One region of the Brevibacterium paucivorans genome, then DNA from elsewhere that is predicted to be linked to it. Evidence: predicted binding sites of a transcription regulator. Region 1 holds the regulator's gene; each other region holds the start of a gene.
The links. The regulator LexA, encoded in region 1, represses DNA repair genes until DNA is damaged. The targets are predictions, from matches to a motif close to TCGAACANNTGTTCGA.
Positions count from the first base shown of each region.

Region 2: JOE56_RS02320 (LysM peptidoglycan-binding domain-containing protein) is a predicted target of LexA. The motif match lies at 1,923-1,938, and genes of this name have one in related genera.
Region 3: JOE56_RS04140 (HNH endonuclease signature motif containing protein) is a predicted target of LexA. The motif match lies at 1,516-1,531, and genes of this name have one in related genera.

Region 1 is NZ_JAFBCP010000001.1:1,990,398-1,993,615, forward strand. It holds gene JOE56_RS09225 (ATP-dependent DNA helicase) at 1-1,574, shown strand, start outside; gene lexA (transcriptional repressor LexA) at 1,558-2,232, opposite strand; gene JOE56_RS09235 (LysM peptidoglycan-binding domain-containing protein) at 2,515-2,808, shown strand; gene JOE56_RS09240 (histidinol-phosphate transaminase) at 2,818-3,218, shown strand, end outside.
Region 2 is NZ_JAFBCP010000001.1:473,173-476,390, forward strand. It holds gene JOE56_RS02300 (CpaE/TadZ family protein) at 1-433, opposite strand, end outside; gene JOE56_RS02305 (SAF domain-containing protein) at 430-1,017, opposite strand; gene JOE56_RS02310 (helix-turn-helix domain-containing protein) at 1,181-1,393, shown strand; gene JOE56_RS02315 (hypothetical protein) at 1,398-1,901, opposite strand; gene JOE56_RS02320 (LysM peptidoglycan-binding domain-containing protein) at 2,003-2,767, shown strand; gene JOE56_RS02325 (Rv3235 family protein) at 2,764-3,195, shown strand.
Region 3 is NZ_JAFBCP010000001.1:883,895-887,112, forward strand. It holds gene JOE56_RS04140 (HNH endonuclease signature motif containing protein) at 1-1,429, opposite strand, end outside; gene JOE56_RS04145 (3-hydroxyacyl-CoA dehydrogenase) at 2,298-3,038, opposite strand; gene JOE56_RS04150 (acyl-CoA dehydrogenase family protein) at 3,106-3,218, opposite strand, start outside.

The sequences.
Region 1 (3,218 bases):
CCGAAGCCGAGATCGCGCGGATCCGGGAGTGGGCCGACGCGACCGCGACGGGGGATCGGGACGACCTGGTGCCTGGCGTGTCCGACCGGACATGGTCGCTGGTGTCCGTGAACTCGTTCGACTGCCTGGGGTCCACGTGTCCCATGTTCGAAGAGTGCTTTGCCGAACGCGCCAAGAACTCGGCGGCGGACTCCGACATTGTGGTCACCAACCACGCGCTCTTGGCGATTGAAGCGCAAGGGGAGCAGTCGGTGTTGCCGGAGCATTCGGCGGTGGTGATCGACGAGGCGCACGAACTGCGCGACCGCGTGACCGGCGCGCTCACCGGGGCAATCACGCATGCGCTTCTAAGCGCTGTGGCGTCGACTGCTAAGAAGCACACGGCCGCCACGGCGAACACCATTCAGGCGCTCACCAGGGCCAGCGATCAGTTTGCGACTGCCCTGGAAGAGCACGAGCCCGGTCTGTTGCGCGTGTGGCCAGAAGACCTGGGCGACGCGCTGTCAGCCGTGCATGACGCGTTGCGGGACTTGAGTTCGCAGGTCGGGGGAGTGTCCAAGGAGTCCGAGCCCGACGCTGGACGGCACATGGCACGCGCGCGCATTGATGAGGCGTATGAGCTGGTGGAGCGGTTGTTGGACCGCAACAGCAACGATGTTGCATGGATTTCGACGAACACGTTTAAGGAAACCACCACTACGTCGCTCGTAGTGGCGCCGCTGAGTGTGGCGGGTACGTTGCGGAACGGGTTGTTTGCTGAGTCCACCGTGGTGGCGACATCGGCGACACTGGCGTTGGGTGGCAAGTTTGAACCGGTTGCGGCTGCCCTGGGGCTGGCTGGGGAGGATGCGCCCCGGTACGACGCGATCGACGTGGGTAGCCCGTTTGACTACCAGAAGCAGGGGATCCTCTACGTGGCCGGGCACCTGCCCAAGCCCGGCAGGTCAGGGGTCAACGTTCAGGTGTTGGACGAAATCGTGGAACTGATTGAGGCATCCCGAGGTGGTGCCCTGGGACTGTTTTCGTCCCGGCGCGCCGCTGAAGAGGCTGCGCAGTTTGTGCGGGAACGCACGCGGTACCCGGTGTACTTGCAAGGCGAGGACACGTTGTCGGTCCTGGTGAGGGACTTCGCCGCCGATGATTCGGCTGTTCTGTTTGGCACAATGTCGCTGTGGCAGGGCGTGGATGTGCCGGGGCTGACCAACCGGCTGGTGCTTATCGACCGGATTCCGTTTCCACGCCCCGACGACCCGTTGTCGCAGGCGCGCACTCAGGCTGCAGCAGCTAGAGGTGCGAACGGGTTCATGGCGGTGTCGGCAACGCACGCGGCGTTGCGGTTGGCGCAGGGAGCTGGGAGGCTGATCCGCACGTCACACGACAGCGGTGTGGTTGCGCTGTTGGACTCGCGTGCGCGCACAGCAGGCTATTCGAAGTTTTTGCTCGACTCGCTTCCGCCACTGTGGCGGACCACTAATTCTGGACTGGTGAAGCAGGCCTTGCAGCGCCTGGCAACGGGAGTTGCTACCGGGGAAGCCGGCGCTGGGGCCGCTGCAACTTCTACAGCCGACGAATAACGGCGGTGACCAGGCCCATGATGAGCGCGTGATCGCCGTCGATGGGTTCGTAGTCCTTGTTCTCAGGGAGCAACCACTGCTTGCCACCTTCGCGCTTGAGCGTCTTCACGGTGGCTTCGTTGTCGAGTAGGGCGGCTACGATTTCGCCGTTGTTGGCCGTGGACTGTTTGCGCACCACGACCCAGTCGCCGTCGCAGATGGCCGCGTCGATCATGGAGTCACCTACGACCTGCACGAGGAACATTTCGCCTGAGCCCACAACCTGACGGGGGAGTGGGAAGACGTCCTCAACGTGCTGTTCTGCCGTGATGGGGCCACCGGCTGCGATGCGTCCCACGACAGGAACCAGTGCGGTGTTCGCGGAGGTTTCTGGGGTGATGTTGTTGTTGTACTCGATTTCGTCGGGGTTGACGACTTCAAGGGCCCGAGGTCGTTTAGGGTCGCGACGGACGTACCCCAAGCGTTCCAGCTGGTTGAGCTGGTGGGCAACAGATGACAGCGAGGCCAGGCCGGCTGCCTGGCCAATTTCACGCATGCTTGGTGGGTAGCCGTTGGTGTAGACGGCGTGTTCGATGCATTCGAGGACTTGCCGCTGACGTGGAGTCAGTCGCCTGTCGGTGCGTGAGATTGAGTCTTCTGGTAGTGAGCGCGAGTGCAGTGACTCTTGCTCTTGAATGTCTGCGATGACGCTTTCGTTGCGTGGGCGCCCCCGGCCCCGCTTTGCCTTTTCTGCCACGTTTCCTCCCAATGTGTGACCTGCTAAAACGTGCGATCCAAAAACTGTGTCAGACCCTCCTGGAACAGTCAGGTGTGAAAGCGAAAGGGATCGCGTTTGAATCTATTTTCGCACATTTGTTCTAGAAACAGTAGACATTTGTTCGAATGTTGTGTTCAATAGAACATAGATTCGATAGAACATTAGTTCGAATGGAGGAATGAGATGACACGAGTGGCTCGCACATATGCGGTTCGTCGGCTAGTGGTTGTGCTTGCGTTGGTTGTCGCGGCGTTCGCTATTAGCTTGGCCGTGTTGCCGGCGCAGGCTTCTGAAGGTGGGGCATCAGCTCAGACCGTGACGGTGACAGTGCAGGAGGACCAGTCGCTGTGGACTATCGCACGTGAGCACAGTGAAGGTGTTCCCACCGACCAGGTGGTGAAGCAGATTAAGGCGCTCAACGGCCTCGACGGCTCGCTTGTTCGACCCGGACAAAAGCTCGAAGTGCCCTCACGTTAAACTCGTGGCGTGGTTGAAAATCTCCCGGTTCGAAACGATCTGCGCGGTGCGAAGCCCTACGGCGCGCCAGTGCATGATGTGCCAGTGCGCCTCAACGTCAACGAGAACTCGTATGACGTTCCACCAGTCGTGGTCGAGGCGTTGCAGAAGAATCTTGGGGAGCAGCTTCAACATCTCAACCGCTATCCGGACCGTGAGTTCACTCGCCTGCGGGAGCTCCTGTCGCAGTACCTGTCCACGGTTCTGCAAAAGCAGGGCAACGGTGAGCTCACTCAGATTCCGCCCGAATGGATTTGGGCAGCCAATGGCTCGAACGAGGTTCTGTCCCACATTGTCCAAGCGTTTGCGGGACCAGGGCGCACAGGACTCGGATTTGAGCCAAGCTATTCGATGCACCCGCTTATCACCAC
Region 2 (3,218 bases), 1.5 Mb from region 1:
CCGGCGCTGAACCAGTCCCCCACACGGCAATGATTTTCCCGTTCGCTTTGTTGGAAGGCACTGGGGCGAAATCCGGTTTGGGTGGGGCTTTCACGGATGCCGATACACGACGGAGCGCCGCAGCAAGTTCATTGGGCGATGCCCATGGCGACACGTGTTCGTCCACATCCCACGCTGTGACAGCCGATTCGGCCTCGCCAAACCCCAGGACTTTTCCGGAGTTTCCGCGCACTCTGCGGACGAGCTCACGGTCGGCGCCTGTGAAGTATTCGCCCAGAATTACCACGTCGCCCGTTCCCGCAACAACGGCAGCAAGAAGCTCAGTTTCATCCGCGGGTCTCGCCTGAACTGAGACCCCGTCCAAATCGTTGAGCACGGAGACGAGTTGCGCTTCAAACTCCACGTCTACCGCCACAATGACGTTGATGGTCATGAGGACTCCTTGGGGTACGCCACAATTGACACCCGGTGATCCGTCGCGATGACTTCGAGTACGTGTTCCAGTTTGCCGTTGGGAACAAAGATTTCGATACGTGTGTCAGCCGTCGATGTGAAGCCACCTTCGTCTCGCCCTACCGCATGCACATGGGCACGTGACAGCACTTCTATGGGTTGGGCTTCGTCGTTCTTGACATCAGTGGCCCACACGTCGACGAACGCCCCGGTTTGAACTGCTTGGGGAAGGCTACCTGGGATATCCAGGGCAATCACACGGCCATCCAAGTGAGCCGGATCAACCAAGACCGAGGCGGGCACCAGTTCCCCCGCTGCGACTGCCCCTGTGACGGTCATACCCACTGGTGATGACTGATCTGCGCGCACGTACTTCTCTTCTGTATCCGGGAGTCGCACTTCCACTGCGGTGAGTGAGTCCTGGTCAATGGTACTACCGGACGCGAGTGGCTTAGACGCCGCCCACACGGTGATGGTGTCAGCTACGCGAGTGACAACTGCCCATGTGCCTAAGAGAGAAACGATAACGAGGATGATTCCCACAAGCACACGCGGATCACGCATACGTGGAAGGGTAAACCGGGGCGACTCTTTCATGGTTGTTCTCCGTTGAACTACATGAGGGTGTACAGCACTTTGGTGTCAAATGGTAGTATTTGATACTAAATAGTACTTCTTTATCTAATTACATTTATTCTACGTACGCTTCACATGAAAGGGAACCCTCATGGCTGTAGAATCTCGTTTTCTACCCTTGACCGATGTCGCGGAAATCTTGAGCGTTTCGATCGCACAAGCTCGCGCCTTAGTCCGCTCAGGCGAACTTCGCGCGATCAAAGTAGGTGGGCGCGGACAGTGGCGCGTCGAAAAAGGAGAGCTGGAAGATTACATTCAACGCATGTATCGCCAGACTCAGGAAGAAGTCGAATCGCTCTCATAGCCCACTATTCGGGAAGTGCCCATACGGCGTGAATCCCCGAAAGCGGCACAACATCGAATTCTCTGCCTGAACGCAACTGCACATAGTCGCTCCCCACGGCGTCGATACTCCCCTCGGTGAAACCACCAGCAAACTCCACCCGCACGGGAATTCGCTCTCGAGCCCAAGCGCGTAGAACTGACATCGGGCTCATCATCCCTGGCTCACTATGTACGCGCGACGTCATTCGCACCAGCTCCACATGAGCGAGCATGACCAAGACGGTGCGTGACTCTTGCGACAACACGACCCACGATTTACCACATCTGTCGACGACCCCTCCGATGCCACGCTTTTCCACCCACAGCGTGACTGCTTTGCCTTGCGCACCCGAAAGTCTTTCCGCCAGGCTTCGCTCAGCGAACGCTTCTTCTACCAGATCGGCCTGCTGCCCCATGCGCTCATGCGCATCACTGGCATCGACCTGCGCCGCCATGTCGTCGAAAAGCTGATCCCACCGATCTGTCATACCGTCATACTGCCATACTCTTATAATCCTTATTCGAACATTATTGACTTTTAATTACCTTCCATGGGTATAGTTAATTATTGATGTTTCAAGGAGGAAACATGCTTCATCGAATAATCGGAGTCTCAGCGGCTCACGCAGCTCTCTGTTTCATGGCAGCCGTCTGGCACCAGCACGCTCTAGACGCGATTCAGTCAGGTGACGTGAGCATGATGCTCATCGCTGCCTGCGTGTGCTTAGCAATCGTTGCGGGTATCCGGCTTCAGCTTGCCGTCTTCACCGTGGTCATCGCTTCATGCGTTCGCCGGTTCGCGCCAAGTTTGGGCCACACCCTTTCGCAACTTGCGATCTGGCTGGCACCTTCGCACTTTAAGAAAGGCATCGCTGTTGCTGTAGGACTCGTCATCGCAAGTGCAACACATGCCACCGCGGCACCTATGTGGCCCACAAGCGCCCCATCTTCACCTGTCGCTGAGGCACCACAACAAGCGACTCCGTCACCGATCTGGCCCACCAGCACCTTGCCGTCACCGCATGTGGAAACACCCGGACCTGCACTGCCCTCACCTACGTGGCCCACGACCAACTCTGAACGACCTCGGGAAAGTGTGGCACCTGCACAGTCACCGTCGCAGCAGAGCGAACCCATACCCAAGGAGAAACCAACACCTAATCAGAACACTGAGCATAAGAAGGAACCAGCGCCCAAGGAGAAGCGCACCTACACCGTTCGTAAAGGCGACTCACTGTCGAAAATTGCACAAAAGATGAAAGTCGACCCCGACGCGCTATACAAAGCGAACCGCTCAACAGTAGGCAAGAACCCCAACTTGATCTTCCCCGGACAGGAACTGATCGTGCCATGACCGCACAACTCGAAGCGCCCGTTATTCGCAAACCGCACGCGCGCACATCTCACACCAGGCCCACACCTGCAACACCACGCAAGCCACGCACAGAAACAAGCGGTGTCGACAATGTCGTGACCGCGCTTGCCGTCGCCTGCGTTGAAATCATGCAAGGGCGACGCTCTGCTTCAACGCTCGTCAGATGGGCCACTCCAGAACTTATCGACCGCTTACGCACGTTCGCGCAGGTGCGCACCAAACTTGCCCGCACACGCCCTGCCCCAGCAACCCGCATCTCGCCGGGAGCCGTGAGGGTGTGTCACTTGCGCGCAAACGTGGTTGAAGCAAGCGTCAACATCATGAGCCCAGATCGGCGACGCGCGGTCGCGTTACGCCTGGAGAGCACCTCCGGACGGTGGATCCTCCACGAGCTCGTCATTGTGTGAAGCTCACTCGCGTCGAGCTTCAC
Region 3 (3,218 bases), 1.1 Mb from region 1:
CACTCCCCTGGTACTCTGGTCTGCGTTTCTCAGGTTTATCTTCTTCGGGATTTTGTTCTTCGTTTCCGCTGGGCCTTCGTTCCGCCCCCGGTGGCGGGTTGTTCATGAGGAAGTGCAGTACCGGGACTGTGAGGTTAATGCTGGCTTGGGATTTCAACCATTCTTCCTTTTCAGGCATGGACACGCACAACTCAAGCTCATACACGTCCTCAGCCTGACGGGCTTCGCGCCTGTCAGCCCACACCGAACCATCCGCATCACCCGGCCCAGCTTCATCCGTACTCGGACCTTCTGGTGTGGTGTAGGTGACTCTGATGGGTGCTTGTTTACCTGTCCGGGTCACTCGGGCACGTAGCGTGGTTGAGGGTTTAGCCCCGGTGATCAAATCCAGGGTCAGTTGGTCCATCAGCCGGTCATCATCAACCTCAACCCGACCCAGATCGCCCACACGTACTTCAGAAACATCCCCGTTGCCTTCGGTAATAAACAAGGCCTGTTGCTCATCGGTCAACGTGGCAGTAAACGGTTCTATATGGTTCGCCATGATCGCTCTGGCAGTCCCGCGTACACGCTGATAAAACGCTTCCATCTCCAACACCGGCCCCGTCAACGACAATGTCGCTGTCCCGTCATCGTTGACCCAATAGGACACTGACCGGTTACGCTTCGCATTCGCAGCCTGGGTTTCAGGAGTCGTAAGCATCGCAAGCACTTCAGCCACGTGCCGTTTAAAGGTTTTCCATGACACGTCCACACGCTTACTGGTGAGCATTTCATCAAACACCGGGATACACACCCCAGCACGACCAACCCTGCCAGCCGTATACACCACCCGGTCAAACCCAATCACACCCTGCTTCACCAACGACCAGAGTTTGGGCATGAGCACCACAGCCGTCATGATCTTCCGCACCTGGGTCACCACCTGGGCGCGCGTACAATCCAAAACCTTCGCTAACACCCCTTCAGTCGGGGCAGGCAACTCATCCGGCACACGCTCCACACTGGCAACCGTACACACTTCACCCGAAGGCAGGGCCACACACGCCACCACATCATCCACACCAACAGTGGCGCGCGGACCATCCGCAGGAACAACCCGAGCACCCGCATGAGAAGCAGTCACCGGTCTGAAAGCAGAAGAGGAACCCGAAGCTGAGTGTGAAGCCTTACCCGCGTTGGAGTTTTGTCCTGCTTTCCCGTTAGTAACCAGTGGGCCGGTTCCTGGGTTGGAGGTGAACACTGCGTGCATGCCGTCAGTGAAATCATCCAACGGCGTCACGTGGGCGCTAATCAACGCAGCGACTGCTTCTGCTTGTTTCACCCGGGCTTCGTCCATGATGCGTGTGGTGGTTGTGACTGTTTCGAATAGTTCAACAGCCGGCCCGTCATACATGTCATCGCGTACATGGTGATCTGTTGTGGTCATGCGGTTTCACCTCCTTGCGTGCTTCTATTCTATTTGTGTTCGAATGCAAGAGTCAAGGGTTTTGTTCGTTTTGTTTCGATTTATTTTCGAACGAGTGTTCAGTCAAAGAAGCCACACGCGTTCAGTCGGGTACCCAAAAGCATCCCGCTTAAGACACCACAAACGCTCTGCGGTGGCGACGAACGGCGCTGAGTTGTAGTGACGACAAGCGAGCAGACATGAGCACGACGAACGCCCACTTGCGGGCGCGACAAGCGCTCAGTGAAACGCATTCTGCTGTGGACACCGCAGACGACGCTCGCTAGTGGAAGTGATGGTGACGATAGACCAGCGTTGCAAGACATATGCCAGCGCGCGTAGGACACTCGACTCTTACAGCCGATCGCGCTTCACCAGCAACACCCTCATGTAAGCCAAAGGATGTGCACAGTCGTGAGCCGAGTTTAATGCTCAAAAAGTGTGTACAGCAGGGACCTATTGCCCAGGAATCCGTAAGGCAACAGGCGGTTATACATGCTCCACCAACTATGCCGCGCACCATATCGCGATCAACTCCCCACAGACCCGGCACCTGCTACGGAAATCCCGGGAACACACGCGCATCACCCCAAGCATGACGGCGCAGAACGAGCAAAACTGCGCAATATAATGTGCTGCATCACTCACTTTGCGTTGTCTGGACATGAAATTCCTGGGCAGGTTTATCAGGCAGCAGGTGAAGAAAAACGGAAACCCAGGTGCCACCTCGGCGCACAAAAAAAGAGGGCAGGCAACCTCGCGGTCACCTGCCCCTTTACGCTGTGCGGCTTAACCCGACGTAATGAAACCTAGCGCAGTTACAAAAACACTTAGCGTCGCATCACGAAACTTAGCGTGGCGCCATGCGGATAGCACCGTCAAGGCGAATCACTTCACCGTTAAGCATGCGGTTCTCCACGATGTGCGTCACCAGGTTGGCATATTCGCTCGGCTGACCCAGACGCTGCGGGAACGGCACCTGCTTGCCCAGCGACTCCTGTGCCGCTTCAGGCAATCCCGCCAACATTGGGGTGAGGAACAACCCAGGCGCGATCGTGACAACACGGATCCCCACGCTCGCCAAGTCACGCGCGATAGGCAGAGTGATCCCAGCAACCCCTCCCTTAGAAGCAGAGTACGCAGCCTGACCTATCTGGCCCTCGAACGCCGCAACCGACGCGGTGTTCACAATCACGCCACGCTCACCGTCTTCGCCCGGCTCATTCTGCGACATAGCCCAGGACGCCAAGCGAATCGCGTTGAACGTACCAATGAGGTTGACGTTCACGACCTTAGCGAACGACTCAAGATCGTGCGGCCCCTTAGAACTCACGGTTTTCTGCGCGGTTCCGATCCCAGCACAGTTGACCAGCCCTGCCAGGGTTCCGTCAGCGTTGGCTTTGTCTACCAGGGCTGACACACTGTCGGGGCTCGTCACGTCGGTTTCGACAAACTCGGCGCCCGATGGGGCTTCGCCCTTGAGGTCGGCGATGAACACGCGAGCGCCTCGCTCGATCAGCGCCTGAGTCGTGGCAGCACCCAGCCCGGAGCCGCCTCCTGTCACAATGAAAGTTTTGTTAGCAAACTGCATGGTGTTTTCCTTTCATAAACTTCTTGGCTGCTGAGATCTGCTGGCCTGCTGACGTATTCGCTACGCCCTACAGCCCACGCGAAATGAGGTCCTTCATAATTTCGTTGGTACCGCCGTAAATCTTCTGGACGCGCGCATCGGCGTACATCCGCGCAATCGGGTATTCGAGCATGTACCCGT